Regions from separate parts of the Pseudomonas sp. 1121_17 genome, predicted to be linked through region 3. Evidence: riboswitches for the same ligand, from Rfam matches in the RefSeq annotation. Region 3 holds a riboswitch; each other region holds the start of a gene.
What was found. Region 3 has a riboswitch for cobalamin ahead of cobW (cobalamin biosynthesis protein CobW). Riboswitches for the same ligand answer to the same signal wherever they lie in the genome.
Positions count from the first base shown of each region.

Region 1: it holds a riboswitch for cobalamin, as region 3 does, so the genes downstream of both, FW789_RS21385 (ABC transporter substrate-binding protein) here and cobW (cobalamin biosynthesis protein CobW) in region 3, are expected to answer to the same signal.
Region 2: it holds a riboswitch for cobalamin, as region 3 does, so the genes downstream of both, FW789_RS21395 (TonB-dependent receptor) here and cobW (cobalamin biosynthesis protein CobW) in region 3, are expected to answer to the same signal.
Region 4: it holds a riboswitch for cobalamin, as region 3 does, so the genes downstream of both, cobO (cob(I)yrinic acid a,c-diamide adenosyltransferase) here and cobW (cobalamin biosynthesis protein CobW) in region 3, are expected to answer to the same signal.

Region 1 is NZ_VXCX01000014.1:44,634-50,206, reverse strand. Features, by position in the region: gene FW789_RS21390 (DUF1624 domain-containing protein) at 45-1,211, shown strand; cobalamin riboswitch at 1,240-1,440, shown strand; gene FW789_RS21385 (ABC transporter substrate-binding protein) at 1,568-2,581, shown strand; gene FW789_RS21380 (FecCD family ABC transporter permease) at 2,578-3,594, shown strand; gene FW789_RS21375 (ABC transporter ATP-binding protein) at 3,591-4,379, shown strand; gene FW789_RS21370 (pseudoazurin) at 4,397-4,837, shown strand; partial or broken gene FW789_RS21365 (OprD family porin) at 4,861-5,573, shown strand, end outside.
Region 2 is NZ_VXCX01000014.1:50,324-55,896, forward strand. Features, by position in the region: gene FW789_RS21395 (TonB-dependent receptor) at 1-2,103, opposite strand, end outside; cobalamin riboswitch at 2,216-2,419, opposite strand; gene FW789_RS21400 (outer membrane beta-barrel protein) at 2,582-3,328, shown strand; gene FW789_RS21405 (GNAT family N-acetyltransferase) at 3,382-3,951, opposite strand; gene FW789_RS21410 (carboxymuconolactone decarboxylase family protein) at 4,029-4,373, opposite strand; gene lpxO (lipid A hydroxylase LpxO) at 4,519-5,418, opposite strand.
Region 3 is NZ_VXCX01000002.1:192,758-198,330, reverse strand. Features, by position in the region: gene cobN (cobaltochelatase subunit CobN) at 1-2,462, opposite strand, end outside; gene cobW (cobalamin biosynthesis protein CobW) at 2,466-3,533, opposite strand; cobalamin riboswitch at 3,634-3,830, opposite strand; cobalamin riboswitch at 3,948-4,171, shown strand; gene FW789_RS05750 (CbtB domain-containing protein) at 4,271-4,456, shown strand; gene FW789_RS05745 (CbtA family protein) at 4,467-5,156, shown strand; gene FW789_RS05740 (cobalamin biosynthesis protein) at 5,156-5,560, shown strand.
Region 4 is NZ_VXCX01000001.1:8,646-14,218, reverse strand. Features, by position in the region: gene bluB (5,6-dimethylbenzimidazole synthase) at 1-351, opposite strand, end outside; gene FW789_RS00070 (cobyrinate a,c-diamide synthase) at 348-1,643, opposite strand; gene cobO (cob(I)yrinic acid a,c-diamide adenosyltransferase) at 1,640-2,251, opposite strand; cobalamin riboswitch at 2,371-2,523, opposite strand; gene FW789_RS00060 (hypothetical protein) at 2,674-3,252, shown strand; gene FW789_RS00055 (PQQ-dependent sugar dehydrogenase) at 3,334-4,650, shown strand; gene FW789_RS00050 (C40 family peptidase) at 5,067-5,573, opposite strand, start outside.

The DNA.
Region 1 (5,573 bases), on a different contig from region 3:
TAGTTATAAGATAACGTTACACGAAACCTCACCAGCGAAATTTCATGACAAGCGCTCTGACCTCTCCCACCCTCGTCAGCCAACGCCTGCAGAGCATCGATGCCCTGCGCGGGTTGGTCATTCTGTTCATGCTGCTCGATCACGTACGCGAGACCTTCTTCATGCATCACCAGGTGGTTGACCCGATGACCATCGAAAGCACCGAACCTTCGTTGTTTTTCAGCCGCACCCTGGCGCATCTGTGTGCCCCGGTGTTCGTCCTGCTGACCGGTCTTTCGGCCTGGCTGTATGGCGAGAAGTATCAAGGCCGCGGCGCCACGTCGGCGTTCCTGTTCAAGCGCGGACTGTTTCTGGTGGTGCTGGAATTCACCCTGGTCAACTTCGCCTGGACCTTCCAGTTGCCCCCGACGGTGATCTACATGCAGGTGATCTGGGCGATCGGCGTGAGCATGATCGCGCTGTCACTGCTGGTCTGGCTGCCACGCCCGGTGCTGATCGCGCTCGGTGCACTGATCATCGCCGGGCATAACCTGCTCGACGGCGTGCACTTTGCGCCCGGCTCGGTCATGCATGTGCCGTGGGCGATCCTGCATGACCGCGGCTGGCTGGAGGTGTCCGACAGCCTGCGCATGCGCACCTCCTACCCAGTGCTGCCGTGGATTGGTGTAATTGCCTTTGGCTACGCCCTCGGCCCGTGGTTCGCCCGCAGCAGCGTCGCCGGCGTGCGCCAACGGCGCTTGCTGCTGGCGGGTGTAGCGGCCCTGCTCGGCTTCCTCGGCCTGCGCCTGCTCAATGGCTACGGCGAAGCGCCGTGGAGCAGCTACCCAAGCCTGATGCAGACCGTGATGAGCTTTTGCAACATCACCAAGTACCCGCCATCACTACTGTTCCTGGCACTGACGCTGGGCGCCGGGCTGCTGTTGCTACGCGGCTTCGAACGCGCCGGCCAGGCGCGCTGGATCAGTGTGCTGGCGGTGTTCGGCGCGGCGCCGATGTTTTTCTACCTGCTGCACCTGTATGTGCTCAAGCTGCTGTACCTGGCCTGTGTCGCGCTGTTCGGGCTCAATCAGGGTGGTTATTTCGGCTTCGACAGCATCGGCTTCATCTGGCTGACTGCAGTCTTGCTGGCGGCGGCGTTGTACCTGCCGGTGCGCCAGTTTGCCCAACTCAAGGCACGCCGCCGCGACATCAGCTGGCTCAAGTATCTCTGAAAAGCGTTTTCCCCCGGCGGGGTGATGGTCTACCATGCCGCCCGCCGGTTTCCATCACGGAACTAACAGGGAATCCCAGGCCTGCCCTCAATGCAGGCGAAACGGAACTGCCCCCGCAACTGTAAGTGCCGAGCCTGCTCCATCGATGCCACTGGGTTGCTGACCCGGGAAGGCTGGAGCCAGGCCATGACGCACCAGTCAGGAGACCTGCCGGCAAGCATTTACCAACCGGCGGGGTGTCCGGGCTGGCCATCTCCACCCTTCCCAGGGTGCTGCCCGTTGCCGTGCGCAATGGGCAAGGCGATGCCTGTCCGTGGGTTCATTCCCCGCATTGTTCGATAGGAGATCGCCCACCCATGCTGCCCCTTTTCGTGACCCTGCTGGCAGGCCTGAGCCTGTCTGGCCTGGCCCAGGCCGCCGCCACCCACTATCCGCTGACCATCGACAACTGCGGCGCGGTGCAGACCTTTGCCCAGGCGCCGCAGCGCGCAGTGACCATCGGCCAGGCCGGTACCGAAATGCTCTATGCACTAGGCCTGGGCGACAAGCTGGTGGGCACCTCGCTGTGGTTCAACAACGTGCTGCCCGAGTTCAAGGCGCAGAACGACAAGGTCGAGCGCCTCGCTGACAACGATCCAAGCTTTGAAGCAGTGGTCGGCAAGCGCCCGCAACTGGTAGCTGCGCAGTTCGAATGGATGATCGGCGCACAGGGTGTGGTCGGCACCCGTGAGCAGTTCAACGAGCTGAACGTGCCGACCTATGTGCTGCCGTCCGATTGCGAAGGCAAGGACAACCTGGTCGGTGCCGACGGCACCCGGCTGCAGCCGTTCCAGATCGCCAGCATCTACAAAAGCGTCAGCCAACTGGCCGAGATCTTCGACGTGCAGGCGCGTGGCGAAGCGCTCAACAACGAGCTCAAGCAGAGCCTGGACACTGCCCGCAAACAACTGGCCGGCCACGACCTGACGCAGACCTCCGCCCTGTTCTGGTTCTCCAGTGCCGACCTCGACATCGACCCATATGTCGCCGGCCGCCAGGGCGTGGCCGACTTCATGCTGCAGACCCTGGGCGTGCGCAACGTGGTCGAGTCCAGCGAAGAGTGGCCAACGGTTGGCTGGGAAACCCTGGCCAAGGCCAACCCGACCTGGCTGATCATCGCCCGCATGGACCGCCGCCGCTTCCCTGCCGATGACTACCAGAAGAAGCTCGAATTCCTCCGTAGTGACCCCGTCACCAAACACATGGACGCCGTTCGCAAGGGCCGCATCATCGTCCTCGATGCCGACGCGATGCAGGCCGGTATTCGCCTGTTCCGTGGCCTGGAGACGCTGTCCAACGCGTTTGCTTCGGGGAAAGCCGAGCAACCATGATGCGTCTGCTGCCCTACTGCGCCGCTGCCCTGCTCGCCTTGCTGGGGGCGATGCTTGCCGGTATCGCCATTGGTGAAACGCCAGTGGCGCCCAGCGTGGTCTTGCGGGTCCTGGCCAACAACCTGTGGGACGCCGGTTACCCAGTCGACCCGATCGACGCGGGCATCATCTGGAACTATCGCCTGACCCGCACCCTGGTGGCTGCCGCATGCGGCGCCGGGCTGGCGACCTGCGGGGTGATCCTGCAGGCGCTGCTGCGCAATCCGCTGGCCGAGCCGTATCTGCTTGGGTTGTCGGCGGGTGCTTCGACGGGTGCGGTCGCGGTAGCCCTGCTTGGGCTTGGTGGCGCTGCGCTGTCGATGTCGGGCGGCGCGTTCATTGGTGCACTGGCAGCGTTCGGCCTGGTCCTGCTGCTGTCGCGGGCCAGCGGTGCTGGCGGCGGTAATGCCCAGGTGATTCTGGCTGGGATCGCTGGCTCGCAGTTGTTCAGCGCGCTTACGGCATTCTTGATCACCAAGTCGGCGACTGCCGAACAGGCGCGTGGCATTCTGTTCTGGCTGCTGGGTAACCTCAGCGGCGTGCGTTGGCCGTCAGTGTGGCTGGCGGTGCCAGTGGCGCTGCTGGGTTTGGCGGTATGCCTGTGGCATCGGCGCACTCTCGACGCCTTTACCTTCGGCGCCGACTCGGCGGCCTCGCTGGGTATTCCGGTGCGCCGCAGCCAACTGCTGCTGATCAGCTGCGCGGCGCTGGTTACGGCAGTGATGGTATCGATTGTCGGCGCCATCGGCTTTGTCGGCCTGGTCATTCCTCACGCACTGCGCCTGCTGCTCGGCACCGGTCACAGCCGCCTGCTGCCGGCAAGTGCCCTGGGAGGTGCGCTGTTCCTGATCAGCGCCGATATCCTCTCGCGGACCTTGATTCCTGGGCAGGTGATTCCGGTCGGCGTGGTCACTGCGCTGATTGGCGCGCCTCTGTTCGCCTTGATTCTGGTAAGCCGCCGGGGGCGCGCATGACCAACCTCAACACCGTGAATCTCGCGCCGCTCAGTTGCCGAGGCCTTGGCCTGCGTCTGGGTGGCAACGATCTGCTCGAAGCGGTCGAGCTTGAGGTGATCGCCGGGGAAACCCTCGGCGTGGTTGGCCCAAATGGCTCCGGCAAATCGACCCTGCTCAAACTGCTTGCCGGCCTTCTCAAACCGAGCAATGGTGAAGTGCAACTGCTCGGCCAGCCACTGGCGCGCATGCCCCGGCGGCAGATCGCCCAGGTCTTGGCTCTGGTCGAGCAGCAGGCCTACACCAGCGATGCCATCAGCGTGTATGACGCCGTGGCCCTGGGTCGCACACCATGGCTGTCGGCGCTGGCGCCGTACTCCCCCGAGGATCGGCGCATCGTCGAGCAGGCCCTTACCGATCTTGACGCCCTGCATTTGCGCCAGCGCCTCTGGCACAGCCTGTCCGGCGGCGAGCGGCAGCGCGTGCACATCGCCCGCGCCCTGGCCCAGCGGCCGGGCGTGTTGCTGCTCGATGAGCCGACCAACCATCTCGATATCCAGCACCAACTAAGCCTGCTGCAACAGGTCCAGGCGTTGCCGGTGACAACCTTGGTGGCATTGCACGATCTTAACCAGGCACTGACCTGCGACCGCCTCGCGGTGCTCGACCAAGGCCGCCTGGTAGCCCTTGGCAAGCCCCATGAAGTGCTCACGCCAGAGCGCCTGCTGTGCACCTTCGGCGTACACGCTCACTACCTCACCGACCCATACGACGGCGCGCGCATCCTGCGCTTTCGCGCCCCCTGAACACGGATGTTCTCACTATGTTTTCACGCCTTCTCGCCTTATTGCTGTGCAGCACCCTGCTCGCCCCTCTGGCTCACGCCGAAGTCCATGAAGTAAAGATGCTCAACCGCGGCAGCGACGGTGCCATGGTCTATGAGCCGGACCACCTGCGCATCGCTCCCGGCGACAGCGTGCGCTTTGTGCCGACCATGAGCGGGCACAATGCCGCGACCCTTGCCGAGCTGCTGCCAGCCGGCGCCGAAGCCTTCAAGAGCAAGCTCAATCAGCCCCACGAGCAGCAGTTCAGCGTGCCGGGGCTGTATGGCATTCAATGCATCCCGCACCTGGGGATGGGCATGGTCATGTTGATCCAGGTCGGCGAACCGGCGGCTGACCTGCCGGCCCTGCCAGCGACCTTGCCGCCCCGGGCCAAGGCCCGTTTGCAAGCACAGTGGGAGAAACTGGGAACCGGCCAGTGAGGTCTTTCAAGCACGCTTTTGCCCTGCTCCCGCTGATCACTGTCTCCCCTCTGGCAGCCGCCGAGTCTGCCCAGGCAAAGGCCAACGGGCTGATTGAAGACAGCAGCTGGAGCCTGCTCAACCGCAGCGTATTCGACCAGCGCGATTATCGTCACGGAGCCAGCAACAGCGGCGCGCGCAACGCCTACAAACCCCGTAGCGAGCGCAGCGGCAAAGCCGAAGAATGGGGCTATGGCCTGATGGGCACCTTGCAGTCAGGTTTTACCCAGGGCCTGATCGGGGTTGGCGTCGATGCCCACGCTTACCTCGGCGTGCAACTCGACAGCGGCGGCGGCCGTGCGGGCAAGGCGCGCTTGCTCAGCGTGGACAATCAAGGCCACCCGAAAACCGAGTACAGCCGCGCTGGCGCCGCACTTAAACTGCGGATGGCCGATACGGTGCTGAGCTACGGTGAGCAGCGGGTAAAAACGCCGGTATTCAACGCCTCCGACAGCCCCTGCTGCCAGAGACTGCAACCGGCTGGTTGTTGACCAGCAACGAAGTTGACACCTTGAAACTGGTTGCCCGGCACTTCACCGAGAGCGCCGACCGTAATGCCAGCAGCCACAACCAAGGCCTGGTGGTGAACTACTCGAATGCCCTCAAGGGCAACAGCTTCGACCTCGCCGGCATGGTCTGGAACCCGAGCGATGCCGTCAGCGCCAGCTTGTACACCTCGCGCTATGAAGACACCTGG
Region 2 (5,573 bases), on a different contig from region 3:
GGCGAAATACGAGCGTGGTGCGCCCAGCAGCCACTGCTCGCCGCTGTAGGCGGCCGTCACGTAGTTGCGGTTTAACAGGTTGTTCAACTGCAGGCCCAGGCGCACGTCAGGCAGCACTTGCCAGCCCAGGTTGGCATCGACCACGGTGTAGCTGGGGATGCTCTGGCTATTGCCGGTGTCGGCGTAACGCGTGTCGACATAACGCAGGCCGACGCCGGCATCGACGTCCTGGCCAAAGCCTTTGCTCAGCCACAGGTTGGCACTGCGTCGCGGCACATTGGCCGGGCGTTTGCCGCTGCGGTCGGTGGCAACGCCTGCCACGCTTTCATTGAAGTCGTCGTACTTGGCCCGCAGCAGCGCGGCGTTGGCCGACAGCTGCCACTGGTTGGCCAGGGCCAATTCGAGGGTCGCCTCCAGGCCATCGGAGGTCTGCTGGCCGGCCTGTTGCGGTTGATGGCTGACAGGGTCGTCGACCAGCAGCTTTTTCTTGACGATGTGATAAGCGGCCAAGGTCCACTCGCCACCGCCATCAAGAAAGCGCTGCTTGACGCCAAGTTCGGTCTGGCGCGCTTCGGTCAGGTCGAAGTTCATCTGTGCCGAGCTGAGGCTGACCAGGTTTTCCACACCGTCTTCACTGGTCGAGTACTGGCCGTACAGCGACAGGTCCGGCGTCAGCGCATAGACCAGCCCGGCGCGCCAGTTGCCGCCGCTGAGACTGCGGTCGGTGCGGCTGCCGTCGATCAGGTTGTCGCGCTCGATGTGGTTCTGATCACGGCGAATACCGGTCACCAGCGACAGCTGCTCAGTCAACTGCGTGCGGTTTTCGGCGAACAGCGCTGCGCTGTGGGTGGTGCTGAACGAGCGCGGTTGCAGCGGCGTGGCGCTGGCGAACTGGCCGGGCGCGGGCTGCCACGGGTCAATGTAGTCGTTGCCCATATCGTTGTAGGGCCAGTTGTTGGTCAGGCGGAAACGGATCTTGTTGTATTCGGCACCCACCACGGTGGTGCTGGCCAGGCCAAACAGGCTGTGCTGGAAGGTGAAGCTCTGGCGATCACCGATCTGCTCCTGGTTGTGCTTGATCTCGAGAAAACCATTACGCAGCAGTTGGCCGACGTCTGCGTCCCAGTTGTAGTTTTCGGCGTTGCGCCAGTGGCGACGGCTCTTGATGTAATAGAGCTGGTTGCTGGCGCTGACGTTGTCGCTGATAGCCCACTCGCTGCTCAGGCGGGTCCATTCATCGTGGTAGCGCAATTCGGCGTCACGCACGTTGTAGTTCTTGTCGCGCAGGCTGTCACGGTAGTGCCCGGCGATCAGCGGTGTGCCGAAGTAGTTCATCGGCTCGGCGTCGCCGCGTTCGTGGGCGAAGGTGAAACTCAGGTCTTCGCTGGCATCGAAGCGCAGTGCCAGGCCCAGGGCCAGGTTGCGTGAGTCGCCGCGGTCGATATAGCCATTGCCTTGCTGCTGGTTGATGGTGGCGCGGTAGCTGAGGCGCTCGCTCAGGCTGCCGCCGCTGTCCAGGCCCAGTTGCTGGCGGTCCCATGAGCCGTAGCCCAGGCGCAGCTGGTTGTGGATCTCGCCTTGCACGGGCTTTTTCGGGATGACGTTGACCACCGCGCCGGTGGCGCCTTCGCCGTACAACACCGACGCCGGCCCGCGCAGCACTTCGATACGCTCGACCAGCCATGAGTCGACCGGGAAAGTCTGGGTGCCGGCACCGGTGTACAGGCGCGCGCCGTCGAACAGGGTCATCACCGAACCATGGCCGTTGAAGCCGCGTGCGCTGAGGCCAGTGCCGCCATCGCCTGGGGTGCCGATGGAGGTGATGCCCGGGGTGCGGGTGACCGCATCCTGCACGGTGAGGTTGCTGCGCTGCTGGATCTGTTCGGCGCTAAGGCTGCTGACACTGGCTGGTGTTTCGAGGGCAGTGAGGCCGAGGCGCGAGCCGGTCTCGCTGCTGCTGGTGAGGTCGGCGCTTGCGTCGCGGCGTTCGCTGATCGCGATAGAGGGCAGGGCGACGACCTTGCTCGCCGGCTCTGCGGCCACGGCTGGCGAAGCGGCGGCAATGCAGGCCGCCAGAAGAGTAAAGGTATTGGTACGGGACATGTCGTTCCACTGGTGCAGGAAGTAAGGATCCCGGTGGAAACAACGCAAAGACAAGCGGGCACGAACGCTGGGCGCACGCGCAAACCGGCCTGCGCCCGCCCACCGCGGGTTTGCCAACTGAAAGTTGCAGGCCGGTCTCCGGGCTTGCGAGGGCTGGAAACCTTCACCTTCCCGTGCACGGGCACAGTGGTGTGTCGAAGGTTTCACTCGCTTACCGTTGCGGGGGCAGCGCCGGACTAGTCATGCAGATGACGCACCGGCTTCCCGTTTCACCCTGCGCACGGCGGCGCAGGACACCTGAAACTGGCGCGCATCTGAGCATCGAAAGTGGCCTTAGTCAAACCTTGGCGCTAAGAAAAATTTGTGACGCATTAGCGGTTTGCGAGTTTTTACTGATTCTTTTTCGAACTTTTCACACTCGGTGTGCATCGAAGCGCTCGAATGTCACAGAAACACCACGTCATGGAGACCTTTACCAATGTCCACCCGTAACCTGTTGCGTCATTCCTGCCTGCTGGCCCTGATCGCTGCCCCGCTTGCTGCCAACGCTGCGCCAAGTACCGATCCGCTGTTCACTTTCGGCCTGCTCGGCAGCTACGACAAATTCAAGTTCGAAGGCGGCTCTGAATCGGAGACCGATCACCTTGGTCAAGGTGGTCTGTTCGCCAACTATGGCAACAAGATGACCGCCGAATCCGGCTTCATCTACCAGATTGGCGCGGACGCCAAGTATGGTAAGAAGAGCGACAACAAGCTCAAGGAAGCCAAGGTTGATCTGGACCTGGGCTGGCGTGCTGCGATGGATGCGCGCAACTTCCTCGACTTCACCGTGGGCGCCGGCTATGACTGGTCGCGCTTCGAGCCTGAGCTCGACGACCTGGACAACGAGCTGACCTACAAGTCGCCGTTCGCCAAGGCTGCCATCGGCTACAACCACCAGTTCGATGCCTCGACCCTGCGCGTTGAAGTCGGTGCTCGCCGTAGCATTGACGGCCGCGCCAAGCTCAAGGTCGACGATTTCGGCAGCGACACCGTGGACATGAAAGACCGCACCAACCCTTATGCCGAAGTCAGCCTGCTGATGAACCAGCAGGGCGGCATGCCGGTCTACGGCAGCGTCTACTACACCCGCACCGAGTACAAACTCGATGAAGACTCGGATGTGGCTGACAATACCAAGCTCAAGCGTGATGAGTTTGGTGTGAAGGTTGGTTTGGCGTTCTGATTTAGCGATTTGTAGTGGGGCTGCAAAGCAGCCCCAACTACTCCGACCTATAGCTACTTGCCACGCCGCCGCGACACCCGCGCTTCAATGTTCTTGCGCCCGATCAGCAGCGCAGGTTTCTCCACCACCGGCTCATCCGCCAGCCATTTGTACATCACCAGGCAATCCACCAGCCCCAGCCGGGCATGCCGGTAGGCCTTGGGCAGGCGGCCGACTTCATCGAAGCCAAGCTTGCGCCACAGCGCCACGGCCACCTCGTTACTCGCAACCACCGAATTGAACTGCAACGCCAGAAACCCTTCCTGGCGGGCAAGCTTCTGTGAGTGCTCGCACATCAGCCTGGCCACGCCACGCCCGCGTGCAGCCGGGCAGACCATATAGCCACAATTGCCCACATGGGCGCCGGGTCCGGCGGCATTGGCTTTGAGGTAATACGAGCCAAGCAGCTCGCCGTCCTGCTCCGCCACCAGTGTATGCAGCGGTGCCTCCAGCCACAGCTGGCGCGCCTGCTCGAAGCTGATCTGCGGGTCGAAGGCGTAGGTTTCGCGGGCCTGGACGATGTTTTGCATAGTGGGCCAGAAGCCGTCGAAGTCGGCGGCGGTCATGGGGCGGATATGGATCATGGCGGTACCTGCACGGGCTGAGCCGGCAAGTCTGGTGGTGCAGGCGCCGCCGCGCAAGTGCGGCGACGCCGACAGGCTTACTCGTCGGCTTGGCCCAGCGCATCCAGAGCTCGGGTCGAATAGACCAGCGCAGCTCCAGCGTTCATCGCCACGGCGACACCGAGCGCCTCGGCGATCTGCTCGCGGGTCGCGCCCTGCTTGAGGGCTTCCTTGGAGTGCACGGCAATGCAGCCGTCGCAGCGGGTGGTGACGGCAACCGCCAGCGAGATCAATTCGCGGGTCTTGGCATCCAGGTGGTTGGTCTTGGCCCCGGCGCCGCTGGCGGTCACGTAGCCCGCGACGGTGTCCGGTGAGAGTTGCTTGAGGTCGCCGATGCCAGCCATCAGCTGCTTACGGTAGGCGTCCCAGTCCATCATGCTCATTGTCTTCACCTTGTAGGGTTGCGGCAGGAGCTTTCAGGCTAGTCGAGTGGAGAGGGTTAGCGAGCGGGATAATAGTCGAAAGCGTGTTGCACTTAGGTAGCAAGCATTCAGCGCCGCCGGCATGACGGCGCCTTGCCAGGCTGTCTCAGATGTAGATGAACACCAGCACCAGGGCCGCTACCACCAGCCACTTTTCCAGGTAATAGCGCATGCGGTTGCGTTTTTTCAGCGCCTTGCCACGCTCGCGGATTTTGTAGATGCGGGTGAACAGGCGGTTGATCGCGCCAGTCTTGTCATTAGCGTTGTTGGGCGCTGCAGCCGCGGCCATCACCTTGCGGCTGAACCAGCGGTTGAAGGCGGTAGCCCAGTGGTACTTGAGCGGCCGCTCGACATCGCAAAAGAGGATGATGCGGTTGTGCTCGGTGGTGTTGGCGGCGTAGTGGATGTAGGTTTCGTCGAAAATCACCGCCTCGCCGTCGCGCCACGAGTACTTTTCGCCATCGACATCGATATAGCAGCCATCGTCGTTCGGCGTGTCCAGGCCTAGGTGATAACGATAGGAGCCGGCATACGGGTCACGGTGGCGAACCAGCTTGGCGCCTGGGGGCAGGGTGGCGAACATGGCAGCCTTGACCGTACCGATGCCTTGCAGCAGCTCGGTGGTGCGCGGGCACAGTGTTGTCGCCGACGGGTGGGTCTCGCCATACCACTTCAGGTAAAAGCGCTTCCAGCCGGTCTTGAAGAACGAATTGAAGCCAACGTCGTCATGGTTGTCGGACTTTTTGATTTCGCCAACGTGCAGCAGCTGCTGGGCTTCAGCGCGAATTTCCTGCCAGTTGTCCTTGAGCGGTTGCAGCTCTGGGAAGGCATCGACCGGCAGGTAGGGTTTGGCCGGCAGCCTGGAAAACAGATAGAGGAAGCTGTTGATCGGCGCAAGGAAACTCGAGTGGTCCCCCAGCTGGCGCGTCAGCTTGTGACGCACATGGCCACGCAGATGCACATAGGCAATCGAGAGGACGAAGATCAGTACGAAAGCAATTTTCATCGACAAACACTTGTAGAGAATGGCCATGAGCCATGGCTAGATCGCGTCAGCATAAACAAACCGAGTACGACTTTGTACTTATTGTTACATTTGATCGACGGTACTTTGGTGGCATTGCCTACGTGTCGCGCAAACGTTTCCGCTAGGGTTTTCGG
Region 3 (5,573 bases):
CAGCTGTCGAGGTTTGGCGCGACAACCGAGAGCAGCTCTTCAAGTACCTGTGCCACGCCGTGCCATTGTTCTTCGGTGGGCAGCTTCAGGCTGCCGGCCAGCGTTTGTTCAATCAACGTCAATGCCAGTTGTTCAAGGCGCTCGCGCGTATCACCGTGGGTGCGCCAGGCCGCGTCGTCCAGCGCCTGCAACATGGCCGGCCGTGGCCCTTGCCAAGGCTGACCGAGGTCGCAGTCGAGCGGATCGAAGCCGAGCTCGAAGGCTTTGCCCAGAGCACGAATCAGGCTGGCGTTGCCGCCTTTGCCGTCACCGCGCTCGACCCGCAGCAATGCCAGCAGCGTATCGCTGCGCAGGCGGCCTTGCGGCGATTGGCCGAACACGTGCAAACCATCGCGAATCTGCGACTCTTTCAAATCGCACAAGTAGGTATCCAGGCGCGGCAGCCACACGGCAGCATCATCCAGCTGACCTTCAAGCTGCAGCTCTCGGTCGATATGGTTGGCCTTGACCAGCGCCAGAATGTCGCGCTGCAGCTCTTGCGCACGGCGCGGATCAAGCAGCTGGGCTTCGTAGTATTCGTCGGCCAGCTGTTCGAGATCACGCAGCGGGCCGTAGCTCTCGGCGCGGGTCAGCGGCGGCATCAGGTGGTCGATGATCACCGCCTGGGTGCGGCGTTTGGCCTGGGCGCCCTCGCCCGGGTCGTTGACGATAAACGGGTAGATATTCGGCATCGGCCCCAGCAGCGCGTCGGGCCAGCACTGCGCCGACAGACCGACGCCCTTGCCTGGCAACCACTCGAGGTTGCCATGCTTGCCGACATGAATGACGGCGTCCGCTGCATAAGCGTGGCGCAGCCAGAAGTGAAAGGCCAGGTAGCCATGCGGCGGAACCAGATCCGGGTCGTGGTACACCGCACTGTGGTCCACCTGATAACCGCGCGCCGGTTGGATACCGACGAAGGTCTGCCCAAAGCGCAGGCCCGCGACCATCATGCGGCCGCTGCGGCACATCGGGTCCGTTTCAGGGGCGCCCCAACGGGCTAGCACGGCCGCCTGGTTTTCTGCCGGCAACCGAGCGAACGCGGCCTGGTAGTCGGCCAGGCTCAGGCTCTGCGCGCACGGGCGCTGATCGAGATTGTCGAGGTCGTTGGTCACGCCGCCGAGCAAGTGCTGGATCAGCGCGGTGCCGGTGGCCGGCAGCTCGTCCAGCGGATAACCCGCAGCGCGCATCGCCTCAAGGATGTTCAAGGCCGCACCCGGCGTGTCCAGGCCGACACCGTTACCAATCCGGCCATCACGGGTCGGGTAGTTGGCGAGGATCAGCGCGACACGCTTTTGCTCATTCGGCAAGCGCGCCAGCGCGACCCAGCGACGGCCCAGCTCGGCGACGAAGTCCATGCGTTCCGGGTGGGCGCGATAGCACACCACATCAGCCTGGCTGCGTTCACTGCGCCAGGCCAGGTCCTTGAAGCTGACCGGCCGGGTGATGATCCGCCCGTCCAGCTCCGGCAACACGATGTGCATGGCCAGATCGCGGCCGCCGAGGCCCTGCTCGCTGGTTTCCCAGCCCAATTGATTGTCCTGCGCGCAGATCGCCTGCAACACCGGTACATCCCGGCGCAGGGGCCGCGCGTTGGGGCGCTCGGGGTTGGACAAGGCAAAGCCAGTGGTGTTGATCACCACCTCGGCCTCGGCCTCATCCATCCACGCTTCAACCTGATCGAGACAGGCCCGCTCTTTAAGGCTGGCTACAGCGATCGGCAACGGGTTGAGCCCCGCCAACTGCAGACGCTGACAGAACACGTCGATAAACGCGGTGTTGGCCGCCTGCAGGTGCGAGCGGTAGAACAGCAGCGGCGCCACCGGCAGCGCAGGGTCCCAGTCGGCATACCAGTCCGGCAACTGCGCACTGGCCTTGGCTGGGTGGTAGACCACAGTACGGGCCAGCGCTTGCGGCTCCTGCCAGGCATAGTCGCGCTGGAACCACAGGTTGCCCACGCAGTTGAACAGATTCAGCGCGTTGGCCTTGCCGCCCTGGCGCAGGTAGTGCCACAAGCGCTCGGCCTGGTCGCTGCTGACCGTGCTCAAACCGGTGAGCTCGGGGTCAGGCCGATCATCGCCCGGAACCATGATCACCTGAACCCCGCGCGCCGCCAGCTCGACCAACTGCTCGATGCCGTAGCGCCAGTAGCCAACGCCGCCGTGCAGTGATATCAGGATCAACTTTGCATGGCGCAGCACCTGGTCGACATACAGGTCGACCGAGGCATGATTTTGCACCTGCATGGGATTGGCCAGGCGCACGCTGGGGTAGTCGCCAGGCAGCTGCTCCGCGGTTTCGGCCAGCAGCGCCAGGTGCGAGTCACCACTGCACAGAATGACCAGTTCGGCGGCAGTCTGGCCGAGGTCGGCAATACTGTCGTCTGGGACAAAACCACCGGGCTGGGTGCGCAACAGGTGCATGGATCAGGCTTCCAGAGCCTGACGCAGACGGGCTTCGAGCTGACTGGCGTCAAGCTCCTGGCCAATCAGTACCAGGCGCGTGATGCGCGCCTCGTCAGCGCCCCAGGCCCGGTCGAAATGCTTGTCGAAGCGGGTGCCTACGCCCTGGATCAGCAGGCGCATCGGCTTGCCCGGGATGGCTGCAAAGCCTTTCACGCGCAGGATGCCAAACTCCACTACCAACTGGTTGAGGGCCGTCAGCAGCAAGCGCTCATCGGCCTCTGGCAAATCCAGCGAGATCGAGTCGAAGGCATCATGGTCGTGATCGTCATGATCATCGTCGTCATGGTGGCTGTCATGATGAGTTCGGCGCCCATCAATGTGCGCTTCCGATTCGGCACCCAGGCCCAGCAGCACATCCAGCGGCAGGCGGCCGCTGCTGGCTTCGATGACCTTGACCGCCGGCGGCAGCTCTTCGCAGACTTCGGCGCGAACCTTGGCCAGGCCTTCGGCGTCGATCAGGTCAGCCTTGTTCAGCACCACCAGGTCAGCGCTGGCCAGCTGGTCGGCAAACAGTTCGTGCAGCGGCGACTCATGATCCAGGTTCGGGTCGAGCTTGCGCTGGGCATCGACCTGGTCAGGGAACGCTGCGAAGGTGCCGGCAGCCACTGCCGGGCTGTCGACCACGGTGATCACCGCATCGACCGTGCAGGCGTTGCGGATTTCTGGCCACTGGAAGGCTTGCACCAGCGGTTTGGGCAAGGCCAGGCCGCTGGTTTCGATCAGAATGTGGTCCAGATCGCCGCGACGTGCCACCAGTTCACGCATGACCGGGAAGAACTCTTCCTGCACGGTGCAGCACAGGCAGCCGTTGGCCAGCTCGAAGACACGCCCGTAGGCTTCTTCTTCGGTACAGCCGATGGTGCATTGTTTAAGGATTTCGCCGTCGATACCGAGTTCGCCGAACTCGTTGACGATCACCGCGATGCGCCTACCCTGGGCGTTGTCGAGCATGTGCCGCAGCAACGTGGTTTTGCCCGAGCCGAGGAAGCCGGTGACGATGGTGACGGGGAGTTTGGCCAGTGTTTTCATGGATGCGTGCCCTTGGCAGAATGGCGCGGGCATGCAGGACGAGCGCCGCAGGCTGTCACAGCCGGGCTTGTTCGCCTCCGGATCACCCCGCCCGGATTAAAGTCGAAATCGTCTCGAGGCAGGTCTCCTGGCTTGCACCGCACCGGCGCCGGGCCGGTTAGATGACGCCTTCCCGCGCAAGGCGCAGTGGCTGTGTCGATCCTGATCAGTGCTTACAGTTGCGGGGGCAGCCGCGGCTTGACCGCGTTCCCGTCTTAGCTCCGGCCACGCCGGAGAACCTCGAAGCAGACAAGGCTACGCACCCCGGCGGCAAGCTGCAAGCGGCTTTAGGGGCTGTCATCTGCCTTATATAGGCGGCTGAATGCACACTGGCGTGCAACTTGTCACTTGCAGCGCGCCGCTGCGGCATGGTTTGCTAGCGCCTTGCGTTCAGGTGCCCCCTATGGGGTGAAACGGGAAACCGGTGCGTCGCTGGCCTCAATAGAGAGCCCGACTACTCCGGTGCTGCCCCCGCAACGGTAAGCGAGCGAAGTGTCTTGACCACTGTGCCAGGCTGTAGGGCATGGGAAGGTGACGCTTTTCAAGGAGCCCTGCTCCTCCTCGTGAGCCCGGAGACCGGCCTGCGTAGTCGAATATCAACACCCCGCGGTGGGCGGGCGCTGTCGCATTGCCCTGGGCCATCCGCGCCCGGGGCCGGTGCGCCTGCCCCCTGCCTATAACAAGCAGAGGATTGCGTCATGCCCATCACCAGTGCCAAACACAGCATCGCCACCCCCGTCAGCCTCAGTCAACGCCTGGTCATCGCCGTCGGCGCCAGCCTGGTTGGCCTGTGCCTGGTGTACTTCGCCGGTTTCTCGCACATCGAAGCGGTGCACAACGCAGCCCACGATACGCGCCACAGCGCTGCCTTCCCCTGCCACTGAGTAGACTCGCATGATCACGCGCATTGCCCGTACTGCAGGGTTCAGCGGCCTGCTCGCCGCCCTGCTGCTGACCCTGCTGCAAAGCTTCTGGATCAGCCCGTTGATCCTCGAAGCGGAAACCTTCGAGAGCCCAGCGCCGGCTGGCCAGCACGAGCATGATGACAGCGCCGTTGCTGCCCACGAGCACAGCGCCGAAGCCTGGGCGCCTGAAGACGGCTGGCAGCGCGTGCTGGCCACCACCGGCGGCAACCTGGTGGTTGCGGTCGGCTTTGCCCTGATGCTGGCAGCGCTGTACAGCCTGCGCGAACCCAACCGGGTCGCCACCGGAGCGCTGTGGGGCCTGGCCGGTTTTGCCGTGTTCTGCCTGGCGCCAACCCTGGGCTTGCCGGCCGAGCTGCCGGGCACGGCGGCAGCCAACCTTGGCCAACGTCAGACCTGGTGGATCGGCACTGCGGCCGCAACTGCGGTCGGCCTGGGCCTGATTGTGTTTGCCCAGCATTGGCTGCTGAAGGTAGTCGGCGTACTGCTGTTGGCGCTGCCACACGTGATCGGCGCGCCGCAGCCGAGCGTGCATGAAAGTCTTGCGCCTGAGGCCCTGGCAACCCAGTTCAAAATCGCCTCGTGGCTGACCAATGCCGCCTTCTGGATTGCCTTGGGCTTGCTCAGTGCGTGGTTGTTCCGCCGTTCGCGGCAGGCTTGATGTCTGAGCCGCGACCCGCCGTGTATGTCGGCGTTGGCTGCCGCAAGGGCTGCCCCGCCGACCTGCTTGAGGCCCTGCTGCTACAAAGTCTTGCCAGCCTTGGCTTAACCCTGCATGCAGTGCAGGGCATCGCCAGTATCGAGCTGAAAGTCAGCGAGGCTGGCCTGCATCAACTGGCCGATCGCCTGCAACTGGCGCTGGAGTTTTTTCCCGCAGAGCAGTTGCAGCGTTTTGCCCCCCAGCTCAGCCAGCACTCCGCTACAGCCTTCGCCCACAGCGGCTGCTGGGGCGTAGCCGAAAGCACCGCCCTGGCCTTTGCCGCGCATGCTCACGGCAGCGCGCGGCTGGTGCTCACCCGGCAAACGTTGGCGGGCGCTACCCTCGCCCTCGCCAGTGCTGGATAATCGCCTCCATCTT
Region 4 (5,573 bases), on a different contig from region 3:
CGCTTCGCGCTTGTCCATCAGCGCTGCCACCCAGAGCTCGGCGCAGTCGTTGATGCCTTCGACCTTGAGCTTCATGAATTCGTCGGAGCGCTCGCCAAGGGCTTCGGCGGTGCGCGCCCGCTCCTGCTCGACCAGTGTCTGGATGCGTCCGCGCAAGTCGCGCTGACTGATGCGGATAAACCGCCACGGTTGCATCAGGCCAACACTGGGGGCCTGATGCGCGGCCGCCAGCAGGCGTGTAAGCACCTGCGGCGCTACTTCGCCACCGGCAAAGTGGCGCATGTCGCGGCGCTCACCGATCGCCCGGTAGACCGCGGCGCGTTCGGCATCGGAGAAGGCATGCTCGCTCATGGTCGCAACAGCGCCGCCGCCGCGTGTGGGTCGGAGGGGAAATAGAAGTGCACGTAAGAAGCCGTCAGCCGGCCCAGGCGGTACACCGCCTCGTTGCCGCGGCCGCCGTTGGGGCTGAGGCCACGGGCGATTGGCTCCAGCTCGCTGGTGGTCAACGAGTGGTGATAGGTGTGTCCGCGCAGGGTGCCTTCGGGCAGTTCCACCGCTTGCAGGGCCAGTGCTGCCAGGCGCTTCTGCATCACCGCCTCGCCAGTCAACAAACCAACCAGCGCGGCGCGTTCACCGGCAACATCGGTCAGGTTTTCAAGCAGGTAGAGCATGCCGCCGCACTCGGCCAAAAGCGGCTTGCCAACATTATGGTGAGCGCGAATCGCGTCCAGCATCGGCGTATTGGCGGCCAGCGCATGATGGTGCAATTCGGGGTAGCCGCCTGGCAGATAGAGGCTGTCGACCTGCGGCAGCTCGCTGTCGTGCAGCGGCGAGAAAAACTCCAGCTGAGCCCCCATGGCCCGCAGCAAGTCGAGGTTGGCGCCATAGATGAAGGCAAATGCTTCGTCTTGCGCCACACCGATGCGCACCCCGGCCAACGAGGGCAACGGTGCTGGCAAAGCGGGGCCATCGAAGCTCACCGCTGGCGGCAGCGCTGCATCGCAGCTGCCAGCCAGGGCCTCGGCGGCGGCGTCGAGGCGCTGGTCAAGGTCGTTCAGTTCGCTGGCTTGCACCAGGCCCAGGTGGCGACTCGGCAGCTCGATGCCGCGCTCGCGCGACAGCCCGCCGTACCAGCGCAGGCCTTCGGTCAGGCTGCCTTCAAGTAGTTGCGCGTGGCGCAGGCTGCCAACCCGATTGGCCAGCACCCCGGCGAACGGCAAATCGGCCTGGTAGCGTGCCAGGCCCAGGGCCAGCGCACCAAAGGTCTGGGCCATGGCGGTACCGTCGATCACCGCCAGCACCGGAACGCCGAAATGGCGCGCCAGATCAGCGCTGGACGGAGTGCCATCGAACAAGCCCATGACCCCTTCGATGAGGATCAGGTCGGCCTCGCCGGCAGCTTCCCAGAGCAGTCGCCGGCTCTCTTGCGCGCCAATCATCCACAGATCGAGCTGGTACACCGGTGCGCCGCTGGCCCGCTCCAGAATCATCGGGTCGAGAAAGTCCGGACCGCACTTGAACACCCGCACCTTGCGCCCGAGGTTGCGGTGCAAGCGCGCCAGGGCTGCGGTCACGGTGGTCTTGCCCTGCCCGGAAGCGGGCGCTGCGATCAGCACCGCCGGGCACCGGCGCGGGTCACTCATAGTTCCACGCCCTTCTGGGCGCGGATACCGGCCTGGAAGGCGTGCTTGAGCATGCCCATCTCGGTAACGGTGTCGGCCAGTTCGACCATTTCCGGTTTGGCGCCGCGGCCGGTGACGATCACGTGCTGCATTGGTGGACGAGCCTGAATGTCACTGAGCACCTGGTCCAGATCGAGGTAACCATGCTTGAGGGCGATGTTCAGCTCATCCAGCACAACGAAATGAATCGACGGGTCCTGCAGCATTTGCCGCGATACCGCCCAGGCGGCTTCTGCCGCGGCGATGTCGCGCTGGCGGTCCTGGGTTTCCCAGGTAAAGCCCTCGCCCATCACGTGGTAGCGCACCTGCTCGGGGAAACGGCGGAAGAACAGCTCCTCGCCGGTGCTGTTGCGGCCCTTGATGAACTGCACCACGCCGCACTGCATGTCATGGCCCAGCGCGCGGGCGAGCATGCCGAAAGCCGAGCTGCTTTTGCCCTTGCCATTACCGGTCAGCACCAGCAGCAGGCCGCATTGATTGGGAGAGTTGGCGATACGCTCGTCGATGATCGCCTTTTTGCGCTGCATGCGCGCCAGGTGACGTTCGTCGCGTTCGGGGTTGTCGCTCATAAGGTTCTCCGCAAGTGCCTGCGCGCGCACCGGGCGGCGACAGATCGAAAGGCAGGCAAACGGAGAACGCGCAGGCGCCGTGGCGCAAACCACAGTGAACTGTGCATCACCCTCCGTGATGCCGTTGGCAGTAACAGGCCGGTCTCCGGGCTCGTGAGCGCTACGTACGCGGCTCACCTACCGTTGCGGGGGCAGCGCCGGACTGGTACCGGCTTCCCAGTTTCACCCCGCCAGACCGCCGTCCGCAGGGCACCTGAAACACGCCGCGAAGGTTAGAGGGTTGCACCGGGAGCGTCAATGAAACAAGGCCGGTTTGGCCTGGATCAATGGCCGATTCGACAGTACAGCGCAGACTGCTAGCATTGACATCATATCGCCATCACTGTAGCTGACCGCGATAATCACAATAAGGAGTGCGCAGCATGCAAGGTCTGATCATCAACAACCCGCGCCTGGAGTTTTTGCGTCCTGCCCTGGAGCGCTGGGTCGACTGCATCGATCGCTTCGCCGAACTCAACCATGCCAGCGACGCGCCGTACTGGCATGGTGCAGCGGCCAACGTCGGCCTGCTGGCTGCCGCCGCCTGGCAAGCCGAGCTGGTCGCCCTGACCCAGTTTGCCAGCAGCAAGCAACGCGAAGAAGGCGAGCGCGAAGGCCGTTGTGACCTGACCATCAGCACCGCCGAGGAGTCGATCCACACGCACGCCAGCCAGCGCTGGCCGCGCATTGCCCGGCTCGACCTGACCGCCGCCCTGCAAGAAACCACCAGCGCCGCCAAGCCGATTGCCTATGCCAGCCAGCTCAAAGCCGGGGCGCTGTTCGTCAGCCCGTGGAAAGCCGGCCAGCACGCCAGCCCGGAAGAACTCCAGGACCTGGTCGATGACCTGCAAAAGCACACCGCCTGCGCCGTTGCCTGGTACTTCCCGTACGCCTATCGCAAGCTGCACAACGAGCTCGGCCAGTATTTCCCAGGTGTTGCATTGCTGTTCAAGCAAGCGTGAAGCACCCCTGCGCCGCGCCGGGTTGAACCTCGCCCGGCGGCTATGGTTCTGTATGCCATAGCCCTTGTCGAGAGCCCGCCCATGAACAGAATGCGCAGTGCCGTTGTGCTCGCCTTGCTCGCAGGCCTCGGCGGCTGCGGCGAGACCGCCAGCCTCAGGGTCAACGATGGCATCGGCCCCACACCGCAGTTACCGGCGCCAAACAAAACCCTGTTGCCAACCGTCAACGTCGCGCCAGCGGTCGGCTGGCCGCAGGGTGGCAAACCGGTTGCAGCGGCCGGCACTCAGGTTGCGCTATTTGCCGACCACCTCGACCATCCGCGCTGGCTGTATGTGCTGCCCAATGGCGACGTGCTGGTCGCCGAAACCAACGCACCGGCCAAGCCGGACGACAGCAAAGGCCTGCGCGGCTGGTTCATGAAACGAGCCATGTCCTTGGCCGGTGCAGGCGTCCCCACCGCCAACCGCATCACCCTGCTGCGCGACCGCGACCATGACGGCGTTGCCGAAACCCGCAGCCGCTTTATCGAAGGGCTCAACTCGCCCTTCGGCATGGTGTTGGTAGGCAAGGACCTGTACATCGCCGATACCGACAAGCTGCTGCGCTTCGATTACGTGACCGACGCGTTGCAGATCGACGGGCGCGGGCAGAAGGTCATCGACCTGCCGGGTGGCACCCTCAATCACCACTGGACCAAGAACGTGATTGCCAGCCCCGACGGGCGCAAGCTGTACGTCACGGTAGGCTCCAACAGCAACGTGGCAGAGAACGGCATGCAGCAAGAGCAAGGCCGCGCGGCGATCTGGGAAGTGGACCGCGCCACCGGCAGCCACCGCATCTTCGCCTCCGGGCTGCGCAACCCGAATGGATTGGCCTGGCAGCCGCAATCCGGGGCGCTATGGACGGCAGTCAACGAGCGCGACGAGATCGGCAGCGACCTGGTCCCGGACTACATCACCTCGGTCAAGGATGGCGGTTTCTACGGCTGGCCGTACAGCTACTACGGGCAGCACGTAGACGTGCGGGTGCAACCACAAGACCCAGCCAAAGTCGCCCAGGCGCTGGTACCGGATTACGCCGTGGGGCCACATACCGCTTCGCTTGGCCTGGCCTTCATCGAGCCGGGTTTATTGCCCGCACCGTTTGGCCGTGGCGCGCTGATTGGTCAACACGGCTCGTGGAACCGCAAGCCACACAGTGGTTACAAAGTGATCTTTGTGCCGTTCGATGCGAATGGCAAGCCGGCAGGCCAGGCAATAGACCTGCTGAGCAGTTTCTTGAATGAACAGGGTGAGGCAATGGGCCGGCCGGTTGGCGTGGTCAGCGATCAGAGCGAAGGCGTGCTGGTGGCTGATGATGTGGGCAACGTAATCTGGCGAGTGAGCGCAGCGAAGTAACTGAAAAAGCCACTCAGCCACTGCTTTTGACTCTCGCCCTTGATCTGCGCCAGCGCAGCGAGGCGTGCTCTTGACCTTGATCTGCTTTTGATCTTGATCCATCGGCGACTCAGGAGGCCGAGCGCAGGTCTTGCGAAGGGAGGTGCCGGCCATGGATGGCCGGCAAGCGCTGCGGCCCAGGATGGGCCGTACAGCGCGGTCCTCCCGGGAGCAAGGCCGGAGCGAGGGAACCCCGCAGCGCAGCGGAGGGGCCGGATGTGGAGCCAAGCATTTTTTTGGTTACTTTTTTGGGGCGTTTGCCAAAAAAGTGACTCGCCGTAAGGGCGAAAGGGGCCCACAAGACCACCACAGAGAATGGATAAGCACGCAGCACCAGTGAACGACCAGAGATCACCGGTGCCGCGTAGGTCGCTAATTCAGGGATTCTGCGCCAAATGCCCAGCCGGCAATATCCGCTTGGCCTGCAAATACGCCTTGGCCCAATAGCTATTACTCAGATAATCCAACCGCACAGTCCCGCCAGTCCGCGGCGCATGAACAAACCGCCCTTCCCCGACATAGATCCCGGCATGGCTAACCTGCGAGCCGCCCCCGGTAGCAAAGAACACCAAATCCCCCGACTGCAGCGAATTGACATCAATGCTAGGCGCCCGCATCACAATCATCTCGCGAGTCGACCGCGGCAAGCTGATACCAGCAGCATCCCGGTACACATAGCCAATCAGCCCACTGCAATCAAAGCCCGAATCCGGCGTATTGCCGCCCCAGCGATAAGGCGTGCCAACCAACCCGATAGCCCGGAACAACACATCCGCCGCAACCGGCGAAGAGCTGGGTTGTTGATTGAAGGTGATTTGTGGCTGAACCACAGGCGCCGGTGCCGGAGCACGGCTGGAGCAGGCAGCGAGCATCGCCACCAGCGA